3 regions of the Pseudomonas sp. RC3H12 genome follow, and region 2 is predicted to be linked to each of the others. Evidence: predicted binding sites of a transcription regulator. Region 2 holds the regulator's gene; each other region holds the start of a gene.
The links. Region 2 encodes sigma-54, which starts transcription at its own class of promoters, with help from an activator protein. Its sites were predicted from a motif close to ANTGGCATNNANNTTGCTNT; they were not measured.

Region 1 (7,424 bases), 160 kb from region 2:
CCAGGACGCCTTCCTCGACACCGAGACCAACCGCTACGCCGACATCCTGCTGCCGGCGTCATTGTGGGCCGAGGGCGAAGGGGTGATGATCAACAGCGAGCGCAACCTGACCTTGATGCCCCGCGCCGTCGAGGCGCCCGGCGAAAGCCTCGAGGACTGGCGCCTGATCGCGCGCATCGCCTGTGCCCTGGGTTATGCGCACGCCTTCGACTACCCCGACGCCGAAGCGGTGTTCGATGAGATCCGCCGCTTCCACAACCCGCACACCGGCTACGACCTGCGCGGCATCGACTATACCGACCTGCGCCAGGGCCCGCGGCAGTGGCCAAGCGCGGCGGGGCGCAAGGACACTCGCAGCCCGCTGCGCTATGTCGCGCCAGACGCCCCACAGACGCCGGTGTTTCCGACGCCCACCGGCAAGGCCCGATTCTTCGCCCGCCCCTGGCTGCCGCCGGCGGAGCTGCCCGACGATGCCTTCCCCTTCGTGCTCAACACCGGCCGCGTGCAGCACCAGTGGCACACGCTGACCAAGACTGGCCAGGTACCCAGCCTCAACAAGCTGGAGCCCGGCCCCTTTGTCGAGATCCACCCCGACGACGCCCGGCGCCTGGGTATCGCGGACAAGGACCAGGTGGCGATCCGCTCGCGCCGCGGCCAGGCCGTGCTGCCGGCGCGACTCAGCGAGCGGGTGCTGTCAGGCAACTGTTTCGCCCCATTTCACTGGAACGATCTGTACGGCGAGCAACTGGCAATCAATGCGGTGACCTGCGACGCGGTGGACCCGACTTCGCTGCAGCCGGCCCTCAAGCACTGTGCCGTGGCCCTGGAACGGGTCGCCGGCGAGCGCATCGACACCCTTGAACTGACGCTTCCCCCGGACCCCGTCGCCATGCCCACCGCCACCCTGTCCCGCCTGCTCGGCCTAGAGACGTTGCCGGCTCCGATCCTGGCCGAGGAAGAGCGCCATTACCTGCAAGGTTTCCTGCTCGGCCTGAGCCAGGCCCGCACCGAAAACGTGCCTTGCCTGCCGCCCGATGCGCCCCTGGCGCCGGAGCGACGCCTGTTCGTCAACGGCCTGCTGGCCGGCCTGTTCGCCCGGCCCGCGCCAGCGCCGCAAGCAGCGCTGGAAAGCCCTCGTCACCACGTGCTGTGGGCCTCGCAGACCGGCAATGGCGAGCACCTAGCCGAACGCTGCGCCCAACGCCTGCGCGACGCGGGGCTGGTGGTCGCGCTCAGTTGCATGGAGGCGGTGCGCCCATCCCAACTGCGAGGTGCCGCCAGCCTGCTGCTGATCGCCAGCACCTTCGGCGACGGTGATGCGCCGGACAGCGGCACCGCGTTCTGGCGGGCGCTGCAGGACGACGAAGGCGCCAGTTGCGCCACCCTCCCTTACGCCGTGCTGGCCCTGGGCGATTCAAGCTACGACCAGTTCTGCGGCTTCGGCCGCAAGCTCGACCAACGCCTGGCCGACCTGGGCGCCCGGCGCCTGCTGGACCGGGTCGACTGCGAGCCGGATTGCGAGGCGGCCTTCGGCGCTTGGCTCGATGCCCTGTTGTCCGAACTTGGCGGTGCCCCGGCGGCCACCGCCGCCGCGCCAGTCACCGTCCGCGGCAAACAGCAGCCCTGGCCTGCCACCTTGCGGGAAAACCGCCTGCTCAACGGCCCGGGTTCAACCAAGGAGACTCGCCAACTGGTCTTCGACCTGTCCGGTAGCGACCTGCGCTATCAACCCGGCGATGCCCTGGGCGTATGGCCGCGCAATTGCCCGGAGCTGGTCGACGAGCTGCTCATGCTGATGCAGCTGGAAGGCCAAACCGAGATCGAACTCGAGGGCCATGCCCCAATGCCCCTGCGAACCGCGCTGGAGCGGCACGTGGACATCACCCAGGTCAGCCGCCAGCAGCTCGAAACCTTCAGCCAGCACGCTCCCGACCTGCAGCGCCTGCTGCTGCCAGAATGCAAGGACGAACTCAAGGAATGGCTGTGGGGCCGCCAGCTGGCCGACGTGCTGCGCGAACACCCCCAGGCCTTGCCGCTGGGCAACTGGTTGTCGCTGCTCAAACCCTTGCAGCCGCGCCTGTACTCGATCAGCTCCAGCCCCCAGGCTCATCCCGGCCAGGTGCACCTGACCGTGTCCATCGTGCGCCATGGCGAGCGCAAGGGCGTCTGTTCGAGCTTCCTCGCGGACCGGGCAGCGGCGCTGGAGGTCGGGATATTTGCCCAGCCATCGAAACACTTCCGCCTGCCCGAGGACGACGGTGTGCCCATCGTGATGATCGGCCCTGGTACCGGTATCGCCCCCTTCCGCGCCTTCCTTGAAGAGCGCGAGGTACGTGGGGCCAAGGGGCGCAACTGGCTGTTCTTCGGTGAGCAGCATGCCGCCTGCGACTTCTATTACCGCGAACAATTGCAGGCCTGGGAGGCCAGCGGGCATGTGCGTCTGAGCACCGCGTTCTCGCGTGACCAGCCGCAAAAGGTCTATGTGCAGCACCGCCTGCTGGAGCATGGCGCCGAGCTGTGGCGCTGGTTGCAGGACGGCGCGCATGTGTATGTCTGTGGCGATGCCCGGCACATGGCCCGGGATGTGGACGCGGCTTTGCGTCAGCTCGTGGCGCGGCACGGCGGCCTGGACGAGGGCGCGGCAGCGGCGTTCGTCGAGGGGTTGGCGCGGGACAAGCGCTACCGACGGGATGTGTATTGATGCACCAGGCTGGTGAGGCTTGCACCTTCGTTGTGCCCGTAACGGCCTCATCGCCGGCAAGCCGGCTCCCACAAGGGTACGCCGCAAACGGGCCCGCAGCCCTGTGGGAGCCGGCTTTCCGGCGGTGAGTCCCGTGAAGGCTACCGATGAGTGGCCGCTTGGCACACTCCCTGCTTTTCAACGAAGTACAACAGCCCCAACGACCAACGGCGGTCGACAGGGGCCTCACACTGATGAGTACAGGCAAAGGCGCCTGGAGCTTCGGCTCCAGGCGCCTTTTTCGTTTTTCCGTGATCGAGGATCGGCTATGCAGGCAACAGCGAACGAAGCACAACGAGCGCGACTGGTCATCGTCGGCAATGGCATGGTCGGCCATCACTGCGTCGAGCAACTGATCGAGCGCGGCGCCTTGGCGCGCTTCGAACTGCACGTGTTCGCCGAGGAGCGTCAGCGCGCCTACGACCGGGTGCACCTCTCGGAATACTTCACCGGCAGTTGCGCCGAAACCCTGGCCCTGTGCGATCGCGACTACTATGCGAGCAACGGCGTGCACCTGCACCTGGGCGAGGCGGTACTGGACATCGATCGCGAACGCCAGGAAGTGATCACCGCCGAAGGCCGCCTCGGCTACGAACAGTTGATCCTGGCCACCGGCTCCTATCCGTTCGTGCCGCCCATCGAAGGGTCCAGCGGCAATGCGCGCCTGGTCTATCGCACGCTCGAAGACCTCGATGCGATCCGCGCCGCCGCCGGCAGCGCCCGCCGCGGCGTGGTGGTCGGCGGCGGCCTGCTCGGCCTCGAGGCCGCCAACGCCCTCAAGTCGCTAGGCCTGCAAGCGCATGTGGTGGAGTTCGCGCCGCGGCTGATGCCAGTCCAGTTGGATAGCGAGGGCGGCGCGGCGCTCAAGGCGCGCATCGAGGCGCTGGGCGTAGGCGTGCACCTGGCCCGCGCCACCCAGTCGATCAGCACAGGCGAACACTACCGCTACCGCATGAATTTCGAAGGCGGCGAACACCTGGAAACCGACCTGATCGTGTTCTCCGCCGGCATCCGCCCGCAGGATGCCCTGGGCCGAACCTGCGGCCTTACAATCGCCCCCCGCGGCGGCGTGGTGATCGACGGTCAGTGCCGCTCCAGCGACCCGCGCATCTTCGCCATCGGCGAATGCGCTTCGTGGAACGGCAGCGCGTTCGGCCTGGTCGCCCCGGGATACGCCATGGCACGTAACCTGGCAGCCCTGTTGATGGGCGAGTCGGCAAGCGAGTTCAGCGGCGCCGACATGTCGACCAAGCTCAAGCTGCTGGGTGTGGATGTTGGCTCCATCGGCGATGCCCAGGGCGTCACGCCGGGGGCGCGCAGCTATCGCTTCATCGACGAAGCCACGGCCTCCTACCGGCGCCTGGTGGTCGATGCCAGCGGCAAGCGTGTGCTTGGCGCGGTGCTGGTCGGCGACAACAGCTACTACGACACCCTGCTGCAATACGCCCAGAACGGCATCAAGCTACCGGCCGACCCGGCCGCGCTGATTCTGCCCCAGGGCTGCGGCGCGCCGGCGCTGGGCGCCGATGCCTTGCCCGACAGCGCGACCATCTGCTCGTGCCACAACGTCAGCAAGGGCGCGGTGTGCGCCGCCATCGACAGTGGCTGCGGCGACCTCGCCGCCGTCAAGGCATGCACCAAGGCCGCCAGCGGTTGCGGCGGTTGCGCGGCGCTGCTCAAGCACGTGTTCGAGCACGAACTGAGCGCCCGCGGCGTGACCGTCGACAAGAGCCTGTGCGAACACTTCGCCTACACCCGCCAGGAGCTCTACGGGCTGGTGCGGGTTGAAGGCATCCGCACCTTCAACGAGCTGCTCGAACGCCATGGCAAAGGCCACGTGGGGTGCGCCATCTGCAAGCCGGCGGTGGGCAACATCCTCGCCTCTTGCTGGAACCAGCCGATCATGGACCCGGCGCTGGTGCCGCTGCAGGACACCAATGACACGTTCATGGCCAACATGCAGAAGAACGGCACCTACTCGGTGGTGCCGCGCATTCCCGGCGGCGAGATCACCCCGGAAAAACTCATCGTGATCGGCCAGGTGGCAAAGAAGTACGACCTCTATACCAAGATCACCGGCGGCCAGCGCATCGACCTGTTCGGTGCCCAGTTGCACGAGCTGCCGCTGATCTGGGGCGAGCTGATCGCCGCCGGCTTCGAGACCGGGCACGCCTACGGCAAGTCGACGCGCACGGTGAAGTCCTGCGTCGGGAGCACCTGGTGCCGCTATGGCGTGCAGGACAGCGTGGCCATGGCCTTGCGCCTGGAGGACCGCTACAAGGGCCTGCGCGCGCCGCACAAGCTCAAGTTCGCGGTGTCTGGCTGCACCCGCGAATGCGCCGAGGCGCAAAGCAAGGACATTGGCGTGATCGCCACCGACAAGGGCTGGAATCTCTACGTGTGCGGCAATGGCGGCATGCGCCCACGCCACGCCGAACTGTTCGCCACCGACCTGGACGACGAGACCTTGGTGCGCCTGATCGACCGCGTGCTGATGTTCTACATCCGCACCGCCGACAAACTGCAGCGCACCTCGGTGTGGCGCGAGGGCCTCGAGGGCGGGCTTGACTACCTCAAACAGGTGGTAATCGACGACAGCCTGGGCCTGGCCCGCGAACTCGAGACGCAGATGCAGCAGGTGGTCGACCGTTACGAATGCGAATGGGCCAACGCCTTGGGCGATCCGGAAAAGCTCAAGCGCTTCCGCACCTTCGTCAATGACCATCGCGCCGATCCCGATGTGCACTTCGTGCGCGAGCGTGGCCAACGCCGGCCGGCGGCGCCCCTGCAGTTGATTCCCACCCATGAGGAGACAATGTGATGAACCTGTCCAACACGGCTGTAGCAAGTGAAACCCGCTGGCAGGCGGTGTGCCAGGCCAGCGACCTGGTCGCCGACTCCGGGGTGGTAGTGTGGCATGAAGGCGAGCAAGTCGCGTTGTTCTACCTGCCGGAGCGGGATCGACAGGTCTACGCGCTGGAAAACCGCGATCCGCACTCCGGCGCCAATATCATCGGACGCGGGCTGGTGGCCAGCCTGCAGGGCGAACTGGTAGTCGCGGCGCCGCTCTACAAGCAGCATTTCTGCCTGCGCGACGGGCGCTGCCTGGAGGACCCGACACAGGCCTTGCGGGTGTGGACGGCGCGCCTGCGCGGCGGCGAAGTCGAACTGGCCCGTAGCTGATGCTCGAACGGAGCAACCAGACGTTGCAGGTCTGGCCCGCACGGATACACTGCCGGGCATGAACCTCGATACCCGCATCAAGTTCCGCCATCTGCTGTGCTTCCTGGAGATTGCCCGACAGGGCAGCCTGGCCAGGGCCGCCGATGTGCTGGCGATCAGCCAGCCTGCGATCTCCAAGACCCTCAAGGAGCTGGAGGATCTGCTGGAAGCTCGCCTGTTCGAGCGCAGCCACCAGGGCGTCGCCCTGACCCCGGCCGGTACCCGCTTCATGCGCTATGCCGGCCCCAGCGTGCAAGCGCTGCGTGACGGGGTCGGCAGCGTGCGAGGGGAAGCGCGGGCGCCGTCGCAGGTGCGTATTGGCGTGCTGTCGACTGTCGAAGGGTTGCTGATGCCCGAGGTGCTGTGCCGCTTGCACCAGCAGCACGAGGCATTGGTAATCAGCGTGGTGACCGGGGCCAGCGCCCAGCTGCTCGGGCAGTTGCACCTTGGCGAGCTGGAACTGGTGATAGGCCGTATGACCGACAGCCCGCAGATCCAAGGGCTGTCGTTCGAGCACCTGTACAGCGAGTCGATGACCCTGGTGGTGCGGCCCGGACATCCGCTGCTGGCGGATCAGCCTATTGATCGCACGCAGGTCGGTGCCTATCCACTGGTGCTGCCACCGCCAGGCACGACCATTCGCCGGCATGCCGACAGCCTGTTCGTGCAATGCGCGATCCAGCTGCCGGCACAGCGCCTGGAGACTCTGTCGCTGGCCTTGAGCAGGCGCTACGTGCTGGGCAGCGAGGCGGTCTGGGTGGCGCCGCGCGATGCTGTGCTGATCGACCTCGGCCGGGGAGAACTGGTCGAACTCGACCTGGGTGTGCGTGAACCGGGCGGCTCGGTGGGCATCTGCCGCAATGCGGCCTTGGCGCAGAGCCTGCCAGCGCAGTGGTTGTGCGAGGTGCTCCGGGAGGTCGCCGAAGCTTACCGGATTGGGACATACCCCTGACAACCCAGCTCGCGGATTCCTATACAATCCACGCCAGTTACCAGCGCCTCCAGGACCTCTTTCATGGACGAAACCGCGCAGCACTGGCTGCATGCCCTCTCCGCCCCCATGGCCGCCCTCAACGGCGCCAGCTACACCGCCCCCGACTACTTCGAAGGGGAAGACCAGACCGATCTGGAGCGCTGGTGGGGGATCAGCGACCGCGCCCAGTTGCTGGACATGCTGAACATGGCCGACAACGGCCACGCCACCGAAATGAGCGAAGCCTACTGGCAGTACCAGCGCTGCCTGCCCAGCCAGTGGCAGGCCCTGCTCGACACCTTGCCCCCACGCGAACGCATCCGCCATGAATACGCCGCCCGCACCTTCCCCGACTGTGGTCCGGGCGGCACCCGGGCCTGGGACCTGGGGCGCATGAGCTTCCTGCTGCGCGCCGGGGTCAAGAAAGGCCTGATCGACCGCGACGAAAGCCTCTACCTGCACTACCGCCTGGCGCTGCGCGCCCGCCAC
Region 2 (7,424 bases):
GTATCTGAACCCGGGCCGCCCAGGAGGCACGTCATGCAGCATTGGAAACGCACCACCCAAGATGCAAACCGCCTGTTCGAGCAGGGCGAGCTGGTCGACGCCCGGGAGCACTACCTGCAGGCACTGGCCCTGGCGCAGGTGCTGTTCGAGCGCTGGCATGACGTCGACGAGGCGGTGGCCGCACTGGTTATCGCCCACCATAACCTGGCCGACCTGCACCTGCGCCTGAACCAGCCGCACGAAAGCGCCGACTACCTGTGCGCGGCGCACCAGCGGCTGCTCCAGGCCAGCCAGGAACAACGCCTGCCCCAGGCCCTGCGCGACGCGGCCTTGCGCCACAGCGGGCGCACCTACACCGAACTGCTGAGCTTCATCGCCGAGTACGGCCAATACCCGCGTACCGAGCGCCTGCTGAACCACCAGGCGCCCGCAGCCAGCGAGCTGGTCGCGCACGCGGACATCACGGAACGCAAACCTGCCTACGGAATCCACTGACATGCCACATACCTTGCCTGCGTTGCCCTACGCCTACGATGCGCTGGAACCGCACATCGATACCCAAACCATGGAGATCCACCACAGCAAGCACCATCAGACCTACATCAACAACCTCAACGCCGCCATCGAGGGCACCGAATGGGCCGAATGGCCGGTGGAGCGACTGGTGGGCGCAGTCAAGCAACTGCCCGAGAAACTGCAAGGGGCGGTGGTCAACCAGGGCGGTGGCCATGCCAACCACACGTTGTTCTGGACCGTCATGTCGCCCAAGGGCGGTGGCCAACCCGAGGGTCAGGTAGCCCAGGCCATTGACGAGCAACTTGGTGGTTTCGAGGCGTTCAAGGAGGCCTTCACCAAGGCCGCGCTGAGCCGGTTCGGCAGTGGCTGGGCCTGGCTCTGCGTGACCCCGCAGAAAACGCTGGTTGTGGAGAGCAGCGGTAACCAGGACAGCCCGCTGATGCACGGCAATACGCCGATCCTCGGCCTGGATGTGTGGGAGCACGCCTATTACCTGAAGTACCAGAACCGCCGTCCTGAGTACATCGGCGCCTTCTACAACGTGGTCGACTGGGCCGAAGTGGAACGCCGCTACCTTGAAGCCCTGAAGTGAGTGTGGCCGGTATGCGCTCGCAGGTGATGTCTGTCAGCAGTGTGCGCCTGTTCCGTCTGGCGCTTGGGACCGTGTTGTTGCTGGTCGGCACCGCGTTGCTGGTGACGCGTGGCATCGCCTGGCTGGACCTGGAACCGCGCATGTTGCGAGCCCTGGAGGGCGGAGCCCTGTGCGCATTGGGGACGGCCTTGGGCGCGGTGCCGGTGCTGGTAATCCGTAACATGCCAGTGGCCGTGGCCGACACCTTGCTCGGTTTTGGTGCTGGGGTGATGTTGGCGGCCACCGCATTCTCGCTGATCATTCCCGGGCTGGATGCGGCCCAGGCCATCGGCTTCAGCCCATGGGGCGCCGGTGGTGTGATCAGCAGCGGCCTGTTGTTCGGCGCGTTGTGCCTGTTTCTGGTCGACCTCAAGGTCTCCGGCGCTTCACCGGAGGCCCTGGTCGGCAGTGAGCGGCAACCTGTTATCGCCGCGCGGATCTGGCTGTTCGTCATCGCCATCATTGCCCACAACATCCCCGAAGGCATGGCGATCGGGGTTTCCGCCGGTGGCGGGATGCCTGATGCCGATAGCCTGGCCATGGGCATCGCGTTGCAGGATGTGCCTGAGGGCCTGGTGATTGCGCTGGTGCTGGCAGGAGCGGGCATGCCGCGCTTCAAGGCGTTTCTGATCGGTGCGGCATCGGGGCTGGTCGAGCCGCTGGCAGCGGTGATCTGTGCCTGGCTGGTGAACATTGCCGAACTGTTGCTGCCGTTGGGCCTGGCCTGCGCGGCGGGGGCGATGCTGCTGGTGGTGACCCAGGAGATCATTCCGGACTCACGCAGCAACGGGCATCACCGCCTGGCGAGCCTGGGGTTGTGTGTTGGGTTCTGTCTGATGATGGTAATGGACACGGCGATGTCCTGACGCCGCAGCTCAGAAACTGCCGGAGCCAGCCTTGCTGGCGAAGCAGTTATCGCAGTATTGGCGTGAGAGCGGGCTTGCCCCGCGATGCATCGCACCGGCGACACTGGCATCGCGGGGCAAGCCCGCTCCCACGCTCCAATTATCCGTTTGCCGTCCTCGCCTGGCTCATTCGCCTTCGTCGAAGAAGTTCTCGATCAACGCGACCAACGCTTCCATGGCGTCGGTGTCCTGCTCGCCCTCGGTGAGCAGGTGCACCTGAGTGCCCTTGCCGGCGGCGAGCATCATTACCGCCATGATGCTCTTGCCGTCCACCAGCTTGTCCGGCGCGCGCCCGACCCGTACCTGGCAGGGGAAGCGCCCGGCCACGCCGACGAACTTGGCGGCCGCCCGCGCATGCAGGCCCAGCTTGTTGATGATGGTGATTTCGCGGGCGGGCATCGTGGGGCGGATCCTGTGGCTAGAGGTCGCGGTGGCGGACCTGGACGTTTTTCAGGGATTGCTGGAGCAGTTGGCCAAGCCGTTCGGTAATGTACACCGAGCGGTGGTGGCCGCCGGTACAGCCGATGGCGATAGTGACATAGGCGCGGTTGCTGGCGGCGAAGCGCGGCAGCCATTTGAGCAGGTAGCTGGAAATGTCCTGGAACATCTCCTCGACGTCCGGCTGCGCGGCCAGGTAGTCGATCACCGGCTGTTCGAGGCCGGAATGTTCGCGAAGTTCCGGCTTCCAGTACGGGTTGGGCAGGCAGCGCACGTCGAACACCAGGTCGGCATCCACCGGCATGCCACGCTTGAAACCGAATGACTCGACGAGAAACGCAGTGCCGGGCTCGGGCTGGTTGAGCAGGCGCAGCTTGATCGAGTCACGCAACTGGTACAGGTTCAGGTTGGTGGTATCGATCTTCAGGTCGGCAAGGTCGGCGATCGGCCCAAGCAGCTCGCTCTCCACCCGGATTGCCTCAGCCAGCGAACGGCTGTCGTTGGTCAGTGGATGGCGGCGGCGGGTCTCCGAAAAACGCTTGAGCAGTGTGTCTTCGTCGGCATCCAGATACAGCACGTCGCACTGAATATGCCGGGAGCGTGCCTCTTCCAGCAACTGAGGGAAGCGTGACAGATGGCTGGGCAGGTTGCGTGCATCGATCGAGACCGCAACCTTGGGTTGCAACAGCTCTGTGTTGATCAAGGCGTTTTCAGCCAGCTGCGGCAACAGCCCGGCGGGCAGGTTGTCGATGCAGTAATAGCCGTTGTCTTCCAGCACGTCGAGGGCGGTGCTCTTACCGGAGCCGGAGCGACCGCTGACGATGATCAGGCGCATGTTCAGTGCTCGTTTTGTACGTCCAGGACGACCTGGTAGAGGGTCTCGCTGCTATCGGCGGCACGCAGTTTATCGCGGACCTGCTTGCGATCAAGCATGCTGGCGATCTGGCGCAGCAGTTCTAGGTGCGCGTCGGTGGCGGCTTCCGGGACCAGCAGGACAAACAGCAGGTCGACCGGGGCGCCATCGATGGCATCGTAATCAATGGGGGCTTCCAGATGCAGCAGGGCGCTGACAGGCGCGCTGCAACCTGCCAGGCGGCAATGGGGTATGGCGATGCCATTGCCAAAACCGGTGGAGCCCAGTTTTTCGCGAGCCCACAGGCTGTCGAAGACGTCTTGCATCTCCAGCTCGGGTACTTGCTCGGCGATCAGGTTGGCGACCTTTTCCAGGGCGCGCTTCTTACTGCCGCCCGGCACGTTCACGAGGGAACGGCCGGGGGTCAGGATGGTTTCAAGTCGGATCATGGATGAGGGGGATCAGCGGGCGGCTGCGCCTTGCAGCAGGCTTTGCTGTTTTTCCTTGTGTTTTTTCAGTTGGCGGTCGAGCTTGTCGGCCAGGGCATCGATCGCTGCATACATGTCTTGGTGTTCGGCGTTTGCAACCACCTCACCGCCGGGAATCTGGAGCGTGGCTTCGATCTTCTGCTGAAGCTTCTCGACTTTCATGATCACCGTCACGTTGGTGATCTTGTCGAAATGACCCTCCACCCGGGCGAGCTTCTCGAGCACGTAATCGCGCAGTGGTTGGGTGACTTCTACATGCTGTCCACTGATGTTGACTTGCATACAGCTTCTCCTTTGTTGCCCGTGCATAAAGAGGCAGGTGTTGCACCTGCCACTGAAACGCTGTGGCACATCCGGGGGCTACATCAGCCGCTTGCGCTCGCTCGAAGGGGCGATCCCCAACGACTCGCGATACTTGGCGACGGTGCGACGGGCTACCTGGATGCCTTGTGCCTCCAGTAAACCAGCGATCTTGCTGTCACTCAATGGCTTTTTCTGATTTTCCGCAGCCACCAGTTTCTTGATGATCGCGCGGATTGCCGTGGACGAGCATTCGCCGCCTTCGGCGGTGCTCACGTGGCTCGAGAAAAAGTATTTCAGTTCGTAGATGCCGCGCGGGGTGTGCATGTATTTCTGCGTGGTCACCCGGGAAATGGTCGATTCGTGCATGCCCACCGCCTCGGCGATGTCATGCAGGACCAGCGGCTTCATGGCCTCGTCGCCATGGTCGAGGAAGCCACGCTGGTGCTCGACGATCTGCGTCGCCACTTTCATCAGCGTCTCGTTGCGGCTCTGCAGGCTCTTGATGAACCAGCGCGCCTCCTGCAACTGGTTGCGCATGAAGGTATTGTCGGCGCTGGTGTCGGCGCGCCGGACGAAGCCGGCGTACTGCGGATTGACGCGCAGCTTCGGCACCGCCTCCTGGTTGAGCTCGACCAGCCAGCGCTCGCTGTCCTTGCGCACGATGACGTCGGGCACGACGTATTCGGGTTCACTGGACTCGATCTGCGAGCCCGGGCGCGGGTTGAGGCTCTGTACCAGTTCGATGATCTGGCGCAGTTCGTCTTCCTTGAGCTTCATCCGGCGCATCAGCTGGCTGTAGTCGCGGCTGCCGAGCAGGTCGATGAAGTCGGTGACCAGGCGCTGTGCCTCGCTCATCCAGGGTGTCGAGGCCGGCAGCTGGCGCAGTTGCAGCAGCAGGCATTCGCCGAGGGTGCGGGCGCCAATGCCGGCCGGCTCGAACTGCTGGATGCGGTGCAGCACCGCCTCGACCTCGTCCAGCTCGATGTCCAGCTCCGGGTCGAAACCGGCGCAGATTTCTTCGAGGGTGTCTTCCAGGTAGCCCTGGGCGTTGATGCTGTCGATCAGGGTGACGGCGATCAGCCGGTCGGTGTCGGACATCGGCGCCAGGTTGAGCTGCCACAGCAGGTGGCTTTGCAGGCTCTCGCCCACCGACGTACGGGTGGTGAAGTCCCATTCGTCGTCATCGTTGCTCGGCAGGCTGCTGGCGCTGGTCTGGTAGATGTCTTCCCAGGCGGTGTCGACCGGCAATTCGTTGGGGATCCGCTCGGCCCATTCGCCGTCCTCCAGGTTTTCCGTGGTACTGCTGGAGGTTTCCTGGAAACTGTTGTCCTGGGCTTCGGCGGTCGGCTTGTTCTCGGCGTTGTCCGCCATGGGGTCGCTGTTGTCGAAGTCCTCGCCGTCTTCCTGACGTTCGAGCATCGGGTTGGACTCCAGCGCTTCCTGGATTTCCTGCTGGAGGTCCAGGGTGGAGAGCTGAAGCAGGCGGATGGCCTGTTGCAACTGAGGTGTCATCGTCAGTTGCTGGCCCATTTTTAGGACGAGCGATGGTTTCATGGCTGGGGCTTAATACCTTGTTGCCGGCGCGCATGCGCCATCCACTACACGTAGGGCGCTTGGGCGCCGACTTTAAGCAAGTTATATGCCTGAAATTGCAGCGTTTGCCTAGAGCACTGTAACAACTTAAGCCCCGATCAGGCGCATTCGCCAGTGCTCCGGGCAGGCCTGTGGTCAGAGTCGGAACTCGTGCCCCAGGTAAACTTCCTTGACCAACTGGTTGGCCAGGATGGTCTCGGCATCGCCTTCGGCGATCAGTTGGCCATCGTTGACGATGTAGGCCGTCTCGCAGATATCCAGGGTCTCGCGAACGTTGTGGTCGGTGATCAGTACGCCGATGCCCTTGTTCTTGAGGTGGTGGATGATCTGCTTGATGTCGCCGACGGAAATCGGGTCGACCCCGGCGAACGGTTCGTCCAGCAGGATGAACTTGGGTGCGGTGGCCAGGGCGCGGGCGATCTCGACCCGGCGACGTTCGCCACCGGACAGGCTCATGCCCAGATTGTCGCGGATATGGCTGATGTGGAACTCCTGCAGCAGGCTTTCCAGCTCCTTGCGGCGCCCTTCGCGATCGAGGTCCTTGCGGGTCTCGAGGATGGCCATGATGTTGTCGGCCACCGACAGCTTGCGGAAGATCGACGCTTCCTGCGGCAGGTAGCCGATACCGGCCTGGGCGCGCCCGTGCATCGGCTGGTGGCTAACGTCGAGGCTGTCGATCAGCACACGGCCCTGGTCGGCCTGGACCAGGCCGACGATCATGTAGAAACAGGTGGTCTTGCCGGCGCCGTTGGGGCCGAGCAGGCCGACGATCTGGCCGCTGTCGATGGACAGGCTGACGTCGCGCACGACTTGCCTGCCCTTGTAGCTCTTGGCCAGGTGCTGGGCTTTGAGGGTTGCCATTTACTCGGCCTTTTTCTTCGGTTGAATGACCATGTCGATACGCTGACGCGGTGCAGTCACGTTGCCACCGCGTCCGGCGGTAGCCACCTGGGTCTTGGTGTTGTAGACGATCTTCTCGCCTTCGGTGGTGTTGCCTTCGTTCTCGACCTTGGCGCGGTCGGTGAGGATCACCACGTCTTTCTGCGCCTGGTACTGGATGGTCACGGCCCAGCCTTTCATCTTGTCGGGCTTGGCGGCGCTCTGCTGCTGCTCGAAGTAGGCCAGGTTGCCCACCGAGGTGACCACGTCGATATCGCCGTTGGCGGCGCGGGTCATGGTCACGGTGTTGCCTTTGATCATCATCGAACCCTGGGTGATGATCACGTCGCCCGTGTAGGTGGCGACGCCCTGCTTGTCGTCCAGGTGGGCGTTGTCCGCCTGGATGCGAATCGGCTGGTCACGGTCGTTCGGCAGGGCGAAGGCGCTCGCGCTTCCCAGTGCTACGCCCAGGCTGAGCAGAAGGGGGATGGTTTTAACGAGCCTCATACTGTCCTCTTACGTTAGAGAGCAGGTCCATCCTGCCTTCTTTCAAATACGCTTTCATTCCTTTGCCCGTAGTCGTGCCACCGGCGCCGTCGATTCTAACGGCTTGCTCGGTCTGCGCATATTGCTTCTGCGGGAACACGGTCATGCGTGTGCTGGTGATGATGGTTTCGCGTTGCTTCTCGTCGGTGCGCGCCACGCGCACCTCGTCGATCAACTCCACCTCGGTGCCGTCCGGGTTGACCTCGGCGCGTTTGCTCTGCACATGCCAGGGGTATTCGGTACCACGGTACATGTGCAGGTCGGGCGTGGTC
Region 3 (7,424 bases), 2.8 Mb from region 2:
ACATGGCGTTCAAAAAAGCAAAGCCCGTGCCGATTTGGTACACAGGCAATCGTTGAAGGAGTCCGGCATGGCTGGAGTGATGGATTCGGTCAACCAGCGCACGCAACTGGTGGGGCAGAACCGCCTGGAGTTGTTGTTGTTTCGCCTCAATGGCGATCAGCTCTACGGCATCAATGTGTTCAAGGTGCGCGAGGTACTGCAGTGCCCGGACCTGACCTTGCTGCCCAGGTCTCATCCGGTGGTGCGCGGCGTGGCCAACATTCGGGGGGCGACCATCCCGATCCTGGACCTGTCGATGGCCACGGGCCTTCCGCAGTTGAAGGAAGAGACGCGCAACAGTTTCGTGATCATCACCGAGTACAACACCAAGACCCAGGGTTTTCTGGTGCACTCGGTCGAACGCATCGTCAACATGAACTGGGAAGAGATCCATCCGCCACCCAAGGGCACCGGGCGAGATCATTACCTGACCGCCGTGACTCGGGTCGACAATCGTATGGTCGAGATCATCGATGTGGAGAAGGTCCTGGCCGAGGTGGCGCCATCGTCCGAGTCTGTGTCGGATGGTGTGATCGATGCCGAGGTGCAGGACAAGGCGGTGATGCTGCGAGTGCTGACCGTCGATGACTCGTCGGTGGCGCGCAAGCAGGTAAGCCGTTGCCTGCAGACCGTGGGGGTCGAGGTGGTGGCGCTCAATGATGGTCGTCAGGCCCTGGATTACCTGCGCAAGCTGGTCGACGAGGGCAAGCGGCCAGAGGACGAGTTCCTCATGATGATCTCGGATATTGAAATGCCGGAAATGGACGGCTATACCCTCACGGCGGAGATTCGCAGCGATCCGCGCATGCAAAAGTTGCACATCTGCCTGCATACTTCGTTGTCCGGGGTATTCAACCAGGCGATGGTCAAGAAGGTCGGCGCCGATGACTTCCTGGCCAAGTTCAAGCCGGATGACCTCGCCCAGCGCGTGGTCGATCGGATCAAGGCGAGCCATTGAAAACGGCCGGGGTTTGTCCCTGGCGCTAGCGATTTATAAAGAGGCGGCAGCATTGTCTACGGGTAATTTGGATTTCGAACAGTTCCGGGTCTTCCTGGAGAAAGCCTGTGGCATCCTGCTGGGCGAGAATAAGCAGTACCTGGTCTCCAGCCGTCTCAACAAGCTGATGGAGCAACAGGGCATCAAGTCGCTGGGCGAGCTGGTGCAACGCATCCAGACCCAGCCGCGCAGTGGTCTGCGCGAGCAGGTGGTCGATGCCATGACCACCAACGAGACGCTGTGGTTTCGCGATACCTACCCGTTCGAGGTGCTCAAGAGCAAGGTCATCCCGGAGTTCATCAAGAACAACCCGGGCCAGCGCCTGCGCATCTGGTCGGCGGCCTGTTCCTCCGGGCAGGAGCCGTACTCGCTGTCGATGGCCATCGACGAGTTCGAGCGGACCAACCTTGGCCAGTTGAAGATGGGCGCGCAGATCGTCGCCACCGACCTGTCCGGCGCCATGCTCACCAACTGCAAGACCGGTGAGTACGACAGCCTGGCCATCGCCCGTGGCCTGTCGCAGGAGCGCCTTCAGCGCTACTTCGACACCAAGGGGCCGGGGCGCTGGGCAATTAAGGCGCCGATCCGCAGCCGCGTCGAGTTCCGCTCCTACAACCTGCTCGACAGCTATGCGCCGCTGGGCAAGTTCGACATCGTGTTCTGCCGCAACGTGCTGATCTACTTCTCGGCCCAGGTCAAGAAGGACATCCTCATGCGTATTCACGGCACGCTCAAGCCTGGGGGGTACCTGTTCCTTGGGGCGTCCGAGGCGCTCAACGGGCTGCCCGACCATTACCAGATGGTTCAGTGCAGCCCGGGCATCATCTACCAGGCCAAGTGAGGCTCATCAAAAAGGCCGGTATCGCGAGATACCGGCCTTTTTGATGGTGCGAAAAGCGCTGCCTGCTGCGCGCGGCAAGGCGGGGTTCGACCCGTAGGCGCGGATTGACCTGCCAGCCGTAGCCGCCAATCAGGTTCAGCCTCAGCAGGTTGCTATCGTAGTCCGACTTGGCGCGGGTGCCGGCGATCTCGCGCTTCGTCGTTGAAGCCATAGGTTTGCGCGGGGTGCGAATGCTACCGGAGTGATGGCTAATAGATACATGGCTTTGACGTCAATTTTTTGTTTTGCCGCTTTTGCCGCCTGGCAATTGCCGCTCGCTGCGCGTCAAGCGGAAGCACTTTGCCGCTTTTCTGGCATAGCCATCTGCCGGATGCCCGGCATCTCCACTGTTTCCAGGGGTTGCAGTGGTTGGCACAGCCCTTGCTAAAGCCTAAGCCAACGAAACTCTGGTCAACCTCTGAAGGTTTCCCCGATATGAGCATCAGCTTCGACAAGGCGCTCGGCATCCACGAAAAGGCACTGGGCTTCCGCGCCCAGCGCGCCGAGGTGCTGGCCAACAACATCGCCAACGCCGATACGCCCAACTACAAGGCGCGCGACATGGACTTCTCGTCCGTGCTCGCCGCCGAGTCCGACAAGCAGCAGAACGGCCGCATTGCCCTGGACCGCACCAATAATCGCCATATCGAGGCCGAAGGCCTGGCGATGATGGATGACACCCTGAAGTACCGCACCCCGATGCAGCCATCGATCGACCAGAACACCGTCGATGCGCAGATCGAGCAATCGAACTACACGGAAAACGCCGTTGGCTTCCAGGCCAGCTTCACCCTGCTCAACAGTAAATTCAAAGGGCTGGTATCGGCCCTGCGTGGAGAGTGACCATGTCCCTTGCCAGTGTCTTCAACATCGCCGGTAGCGGCATGAGTGCGCAGAACACGCGCCTGAACACCGTTGCCTCGAACATCGCCAACGCCGAGACGGTGTCTTCGAGCATCGACCAGACCTACCGTGCCCGTCATCCGGTGTTCGCCACCACCTTCCAGCAGGCCCAAGGCGGCGCCGGCCAGTCGCTGTTCGAAGACCAGGGCGAGGCGGGGCAGGGCGTGCAGGTCAAGGGCATCATCGAGGATCAGAGCAACCTCGAGGCCCGCTACGAGCCGAACCACCCGGCGGCGAACAAGGACGGCTATGTCTACTACCCGAACGTCAACGTGGTCGAGGAGATGGCTGACATGATCTCCGCCAGCCGTGCGTTCCAGACCAACGCCGAGCTGATGAACACCGCCAAGAACATGATGCAGAAAGTGCTGACCCTGGGTCAGTAAGCAGGGAGCCGAAATGACTACCACCAATACTGATACCAAGGTCGGCAGTAGCTTTCTAGAGTCGCTGCAAAGACCTGCCAACAAGAACAACGCCAATACCGGGCAGGCCGGTAGCGCGTTGGGTAAAGATGCGTTCCTGCAGTTGCTGGTGACGCAGATGAAGAACCAGAACCCGCTCGATCCTCAGGACAACGGCGAGTTCGTCGCGCAGCTGGCGCAGTTCAGCAGCCTCGAAGGCATCCAGTCGTTGAAGGAGTCGGTCGACGGCATCCTCACTGGCATCGGTTCGTCCCAGGCATTGCAGGCCACCTCGCTGGTCGGCCGTTCGGTGATCGTGGCGAGCGACAAGGCGGTGGTCGATACCACCAAGAGCTTCAATGGTCAGGTCGTGGTGCCGTCGAACATTACCGAAGGCGAGGTCACCATCAAGGACAAGGACGGCAAGGTGGTCAAAACCATCGAGCTTGGGGCGCAGAAGGCCGGCACCGCCGACTTCATCTGGGATGGCACCAATGACAAGGGTGAGAAGGTCGATCCGGGTACCTACACCTTCAGTGCCGAGACCAAGGTCGACGGCAAGGCCAAGACGCTGGCCACGCTGCTGCCAGCCAAGGTCAACAGTGTCAGCTTCCAGAACGGCAGCGAGATGATGCTCGACCTGGCTGGCATCGGCAAAGTCGGCATCTCCAAAGTCACCACCATCGGAATTTAACGCCGCAGAATCGGCACAAGGAGCGAGTACATGTCTTTCAATATCGGCCTTAGCGGTCTCTATGCGGCGAACAAGGCACTGAACGTTACCGGCAACAACATTGCCAACGTTGCCACCAAGGGTTTCAAGGCGTCGCGCGCCGAGTTCGGCGACCAGTATTCGCAGTCCATCCGCGGCACCGCCGGCGGCAAGACCCAGGTGGGCAGCGGCGTGAAGACCATGGCGGTCTCGCAGATGTTCAACCCGGGCAACATCAACGGCACCGGTCAGGCGCTGGACATGGCCATCGATGGCAACGGCTTCTTCGCCCTGAACGACAACGGTTCGCGTATCTACACCCGCTCCGGTGCCTTCTACAGCGACAAGGAAGGCTATGTGGTCAATGCCAATGGCGCCAACCTGCAAGGCTACCCGGTGGATGAGAACGGCAAGGTCATCCAGGGCTCGCTGACCAACCTGAAGATTGACACCTCGAACCTGTCGCCGAAACCGACCGGCCGCATTTCCGAAACCGTCAACCTGAACTCCAGCGACGCCGCGCCTTCGGTTACGCCATTCGACCCGACCAATGTCAAAAGCTACAACTACACCTTCAATACCCCGGTCTACGACAGCCAGGGTAACGAGCACCAGATGAACCAGTACTTCGTCAAGGATACCGGCACCAACTCCTGGACCATGCACACCACTATCGATGGTCGCAACCCCGCCGACCCGACCCTGCCCACGCCGCTGGTCAACAAGCTGCCGTTCACCTCGGGTGGCAAGCTCGATACTGCGGCCATGACGGCCGGTGCGGTCACCGGTGGCCTAACCATCGCCGCCGACAAGACCTTCCAGCTGACCGGCTGGGTGCCGGCCGAGAAGAACGCCGCAGGTGCCTGGGTCGGCAATGGCGCCACCGCGCGTACCGGTGGTGTGACCCTGGACATGCTGGCCACCACTCAGTTCAACGCGGCCTCGGCCACCACCGCCAAGGACCAGGACGGTTATGCCACCGGTGAGCTGGCCGGCCTGACCGTGGACCAGAGCGGCAACATGTTCGCCAACTTCACCAATGGCCAGAACAAGGTCATCGGCCAGGTGGTGATCGCCAACTTCGCCAACCTGCAGGGCCTGACTCCGGTCGGCGCCACTGCCTGGAAAGAGTCCTACGCTTCGGGCGTGCCGATCATCGGCGGGCCGGACACCGGCACCCTGGGCCGTATCGCCGGCAGCTCCCTGGAAGACTCCAACGTCGACCTGACCGGTGAGCTGGTCAACCTGATCAAGGCGCAGAGCAACTACCAGGCCAACGCCAAGACCATTTCCACCGAAAGCACCATCATGCAGACCATCATCCAGATGACCTGATGATCGTGGCGTGAAAAAGCCCCTGCCCGCAGGGGCTTTTTCACATCTGGCAGTGCGGAGAGTGAAGTCATGAAGAAGTTGTCGGTGTTCGTGGTCGTGGCCGGTACGTTGCTGGTGGCGCTGTCGCTGGGGGCCGCGCCGGCGCCCTGGTATCAGTGGCAAAGCCTGGCGACCGGGCGCTACATGTGCTCGGCTAACGATCCGGGCGAGGGCTGGAGGCGTCATTCCGGTCCCTACCGTAACGGCGCCTGTCGTGACGACTGACGTGGGTTTGCCGCCTGCGGCAAGTATTCGCCGATAAACTGACGCCAACCGCCATAGGATGCCCTGAAAGCCCCGTGTTACGGGGCTTTGTAATGTTGGTTCGATAATTGCTTTGCCCTTGCCAACGACAGCGCGGCAAGGTTCGCGTAGAGGAGATGCTGTGGACAAGATGCTTTATGTGGCCATGACCGGTGCCAGCCAGAACGCGCTGGCGCAAAAGGCCCATGCCAACAACCTGGCGAACGTTTCCACCAATGGCTTCCAGCGCGACCTGGAGCAGGCCCGTTCGATGCCGGTGTTTGGCGACAGCTTTCCGGCACGTGCCTTTGCCATGACCGAGCGTCCGGCTACCGACTTCAGTGAAGGTGCGCTGGTCGAGACCGGTCGCGAACTGGACGTGGCGGTTGCCGGCAAGGGCTTCATCGCCGTGCAGGCCCCCGATGGCAGCGAAGTCTATGTGCGTACTGGTAGCCTGAACATTGACGCCCTGGGCGTGCTGCGTGCCGGCAACGGCATGCCGGTCATCGGCAACGGTGGCCCGATCGCGATTCCTCCCGAGCAGAAGGTCGAGGTCGGCGACGACGGCACCATCAGCATCCGCGCCATGGGCGAGGACCCGCGGGTGATGGCCGAGGTCGACCGGATCAAGCTGGTCAACCCGGATATCAAGGGCATGACCAAGGGGCTGGACGGCATGATTCACACCGCCAGCGGCCAGCCAGCCGACGCCGACGTCAACGTCCGCCTGGTTTCGGGCTTCCTGGAATCGAGCAACGTCAACGCCGTCGAGGAAATGACCTCGGTGCTGGCGCTGTCCCGTCAGTTCGAACTGCACATCAAGATGATGAACGCGGCCAAGGAAGGCGATGAAGCCATGGCTCGGGTTTTGCAAATCGGCTAACTACATTTGAACGGGTGCCGTAAAACAGGCGCACGAGGAGAACACTAAATGCTTCCGGCTCTTTGGGTCGCTAAAACCGGCCTGTCCGCCCAGGACACCAACCTCGCGGTCATCTCCAACAACCTGGCCAACGTCTCGACCACCGGCTTCAAGCGTGATCGCGCCGAGTTCCAGGACCTGCTGTACCAGATCAAACGCCAGCCTGGTGCACAGTCGACCCAGGACAGCGAGCTGCCTTCGGGCCTGCAGGTCGGTACCGGTGTGCGCATCGTCGGCACCCAGAAGAGCTTCACCGCAGGCAGCCTGCAGACCACCGAGAACCCGTTGGACGTGGCGGTCAACGGTCGCGGTTTCTTCCAGATCTTGCAGCCTGACGGCACCGTTTCATACACCCGTGACGGTACCTTCCACCTGAATTCCGACGGCCAGATCGTTACCGCCAACGGCTTCGCCCTGGAGCCGGCCATCGTCGTGCCGCCAGATGCGCAGACTTTCACCGTCGGCCGGGACGGCACCGTCTCTATCACCACCACCGGCAACCCGGCCGCGCAGATCATTGGCAACATCCAGACCGCCGACTTCATCAACCCGGCCGGCCTGCAGGCCATCGGCGGCAACCTGTTCCTTGAGACCGCCGCCAGCGGTGCGCCACAAATCGGCACGCCGGGCCTGAACGGTTTCGGCACCACCCAGCAGCAGACCCTGGAAGCCTCCAACGTCAGTACCGTCGAAGAGCTGGTGAACATGATCACCACCCAGCGCGCCTACGAGATGAACTCCAAGGTCATCTCCGCCGCCGACAAGATGCTGTCGTTCGTCACCCAGCAGCTGTAAGCCGTGGCGGCCCGCCGGGTGCGGGCCGCTGACCATCCGCTCGCTGTTGCAGCGCCTGTTTTGCCTAGAGGTAAGCGTCATGAAACGTCTGTTGTCCGTGTTCGCCCTGGGGGGGGCGGTATCGTTGGCCGGTTGCGTCGCGCCGCCGCCCAAGC

Region 1: a site for sigma-54 is predicted at 2,859-2,878, ahead of nirB (nitrite reductase large subunit NirB). Genes of this name have one in related genera too.
Region 3: a site for sigma-54 is predicted at 2,285-2,304, ahead of flgB (flagellar basal body rod protein FlgB). Genes of this name have one in related genera too.

The regions. Positions count from the first base shown of each region.
Region 1 is NZ_CP075595.1:418,773-426,196, reverse strand. Features, by position in the region: gene KHO27_RS01940 (bifunctional nitrate reductase/sulfite reductase flavoprotein subunit alpha) at 1-2,701, shown strand, start outside; gene nirB (nitrite reductase large subunit NirB) at 3,009-5,561, shown strand; gene nirD (nitrite reductase small subunit NirD) at 5,561-5,923, shown strand; gene pcaQ (pca operon transcription factor PcaQ) at 5,982-6,914, shown strand; gene KHO27_RS01920 (DUF1266 domain-containing protein) at 6,978-7,424, shown strand, end outside.
Region 2 is NZ_CP075595.1:259,766-267,189, forward strand. Features, by position in the region: gene KHO27_RS01200 (class II fumarate hydratase) at 1-8, shown strand, start outside; gene KHO27_RS01205 (DUF2753 family protein) at 34-495, shown strand; gene KHO27_RS01210 (superoxide dismutase) at 497-1,108, shown strand; gene KHO27_RS01215 (ZIP family metal transporter) at 1,120-2,013, shown strand; gene KHO27_RS01220 (HPr family phosphocarrier protein) at 2,179-2,451, opposite strand; gene rapZ (RNase adapter RapZ) at 2,471-3,325, opposite strand; gene ptsN (PTS IIA-like nitrogen regulatory protein PtsN) at 3,328-3,792, opposite strand; gene hpf (ribosome hibernation-promoting factor, HPF/YfiA family) at 3,805-4,113, opposite strand; gene KHO27_RS01240 (RNA polymerase factor sigma-54) at 4,192-5,688, opposite strand; gene lptB (LPS export ABC transporter ATP-binding protein) at 5,863-6,588, opposite strand; gene lptA (lipopolysaccharide transport periplasmic protein LptA) at 6,589-7,113, opposite strand; gene lptC (LPS export ABC transporter periplasmic protein LptC) at 7,100-7,424, opposite strand, start outside.
Region 3 is NZ_CP075595.1:3,265,575-3,272,998, reverse strand. Features, by position in the region: gene flgA (flagellar basal body P-ring formation chaperone FlgA) at 1-4, opposite strand, end outside; gene KHO27_RS14900 (chemotaxis protein CheV) at 68-997, shown strand; gene cheR (protein-glutamate O-methyltransferase CheR) at 1,050-1,877, shown strand; gene KHO27_RS26270 (hypothetical protein) at 1,858-2,088, opposite strand; gene flgB (flagellar basal body rod protein FlgB) at 2,352-2,759, shown strand; gene flgC (flagellar basal body rod protein FlgC) at 2,762-3,205, shown strand; gene flgD (flagellar hook assembly protein FlgD) at 3,219-3,917, shown strand; gene flgE (flagellar hook protein FlgE) at 3,948-5,270, shown strand; gene KHO27_RS14865 (hypothetical protein) at 5,340-5,534, shown strand; gene KHO27_RS14860 (flagellar basal body rod protein FlgF) at 5,695-6,435, shown strand; gene flgG (flagellar basal-body rod protein FlgG) at 6,484-7,269, shown strand; gene flgH (flagellar basal body L-ring protein FlgH) at 7,349-7,424, shown strand, end outside.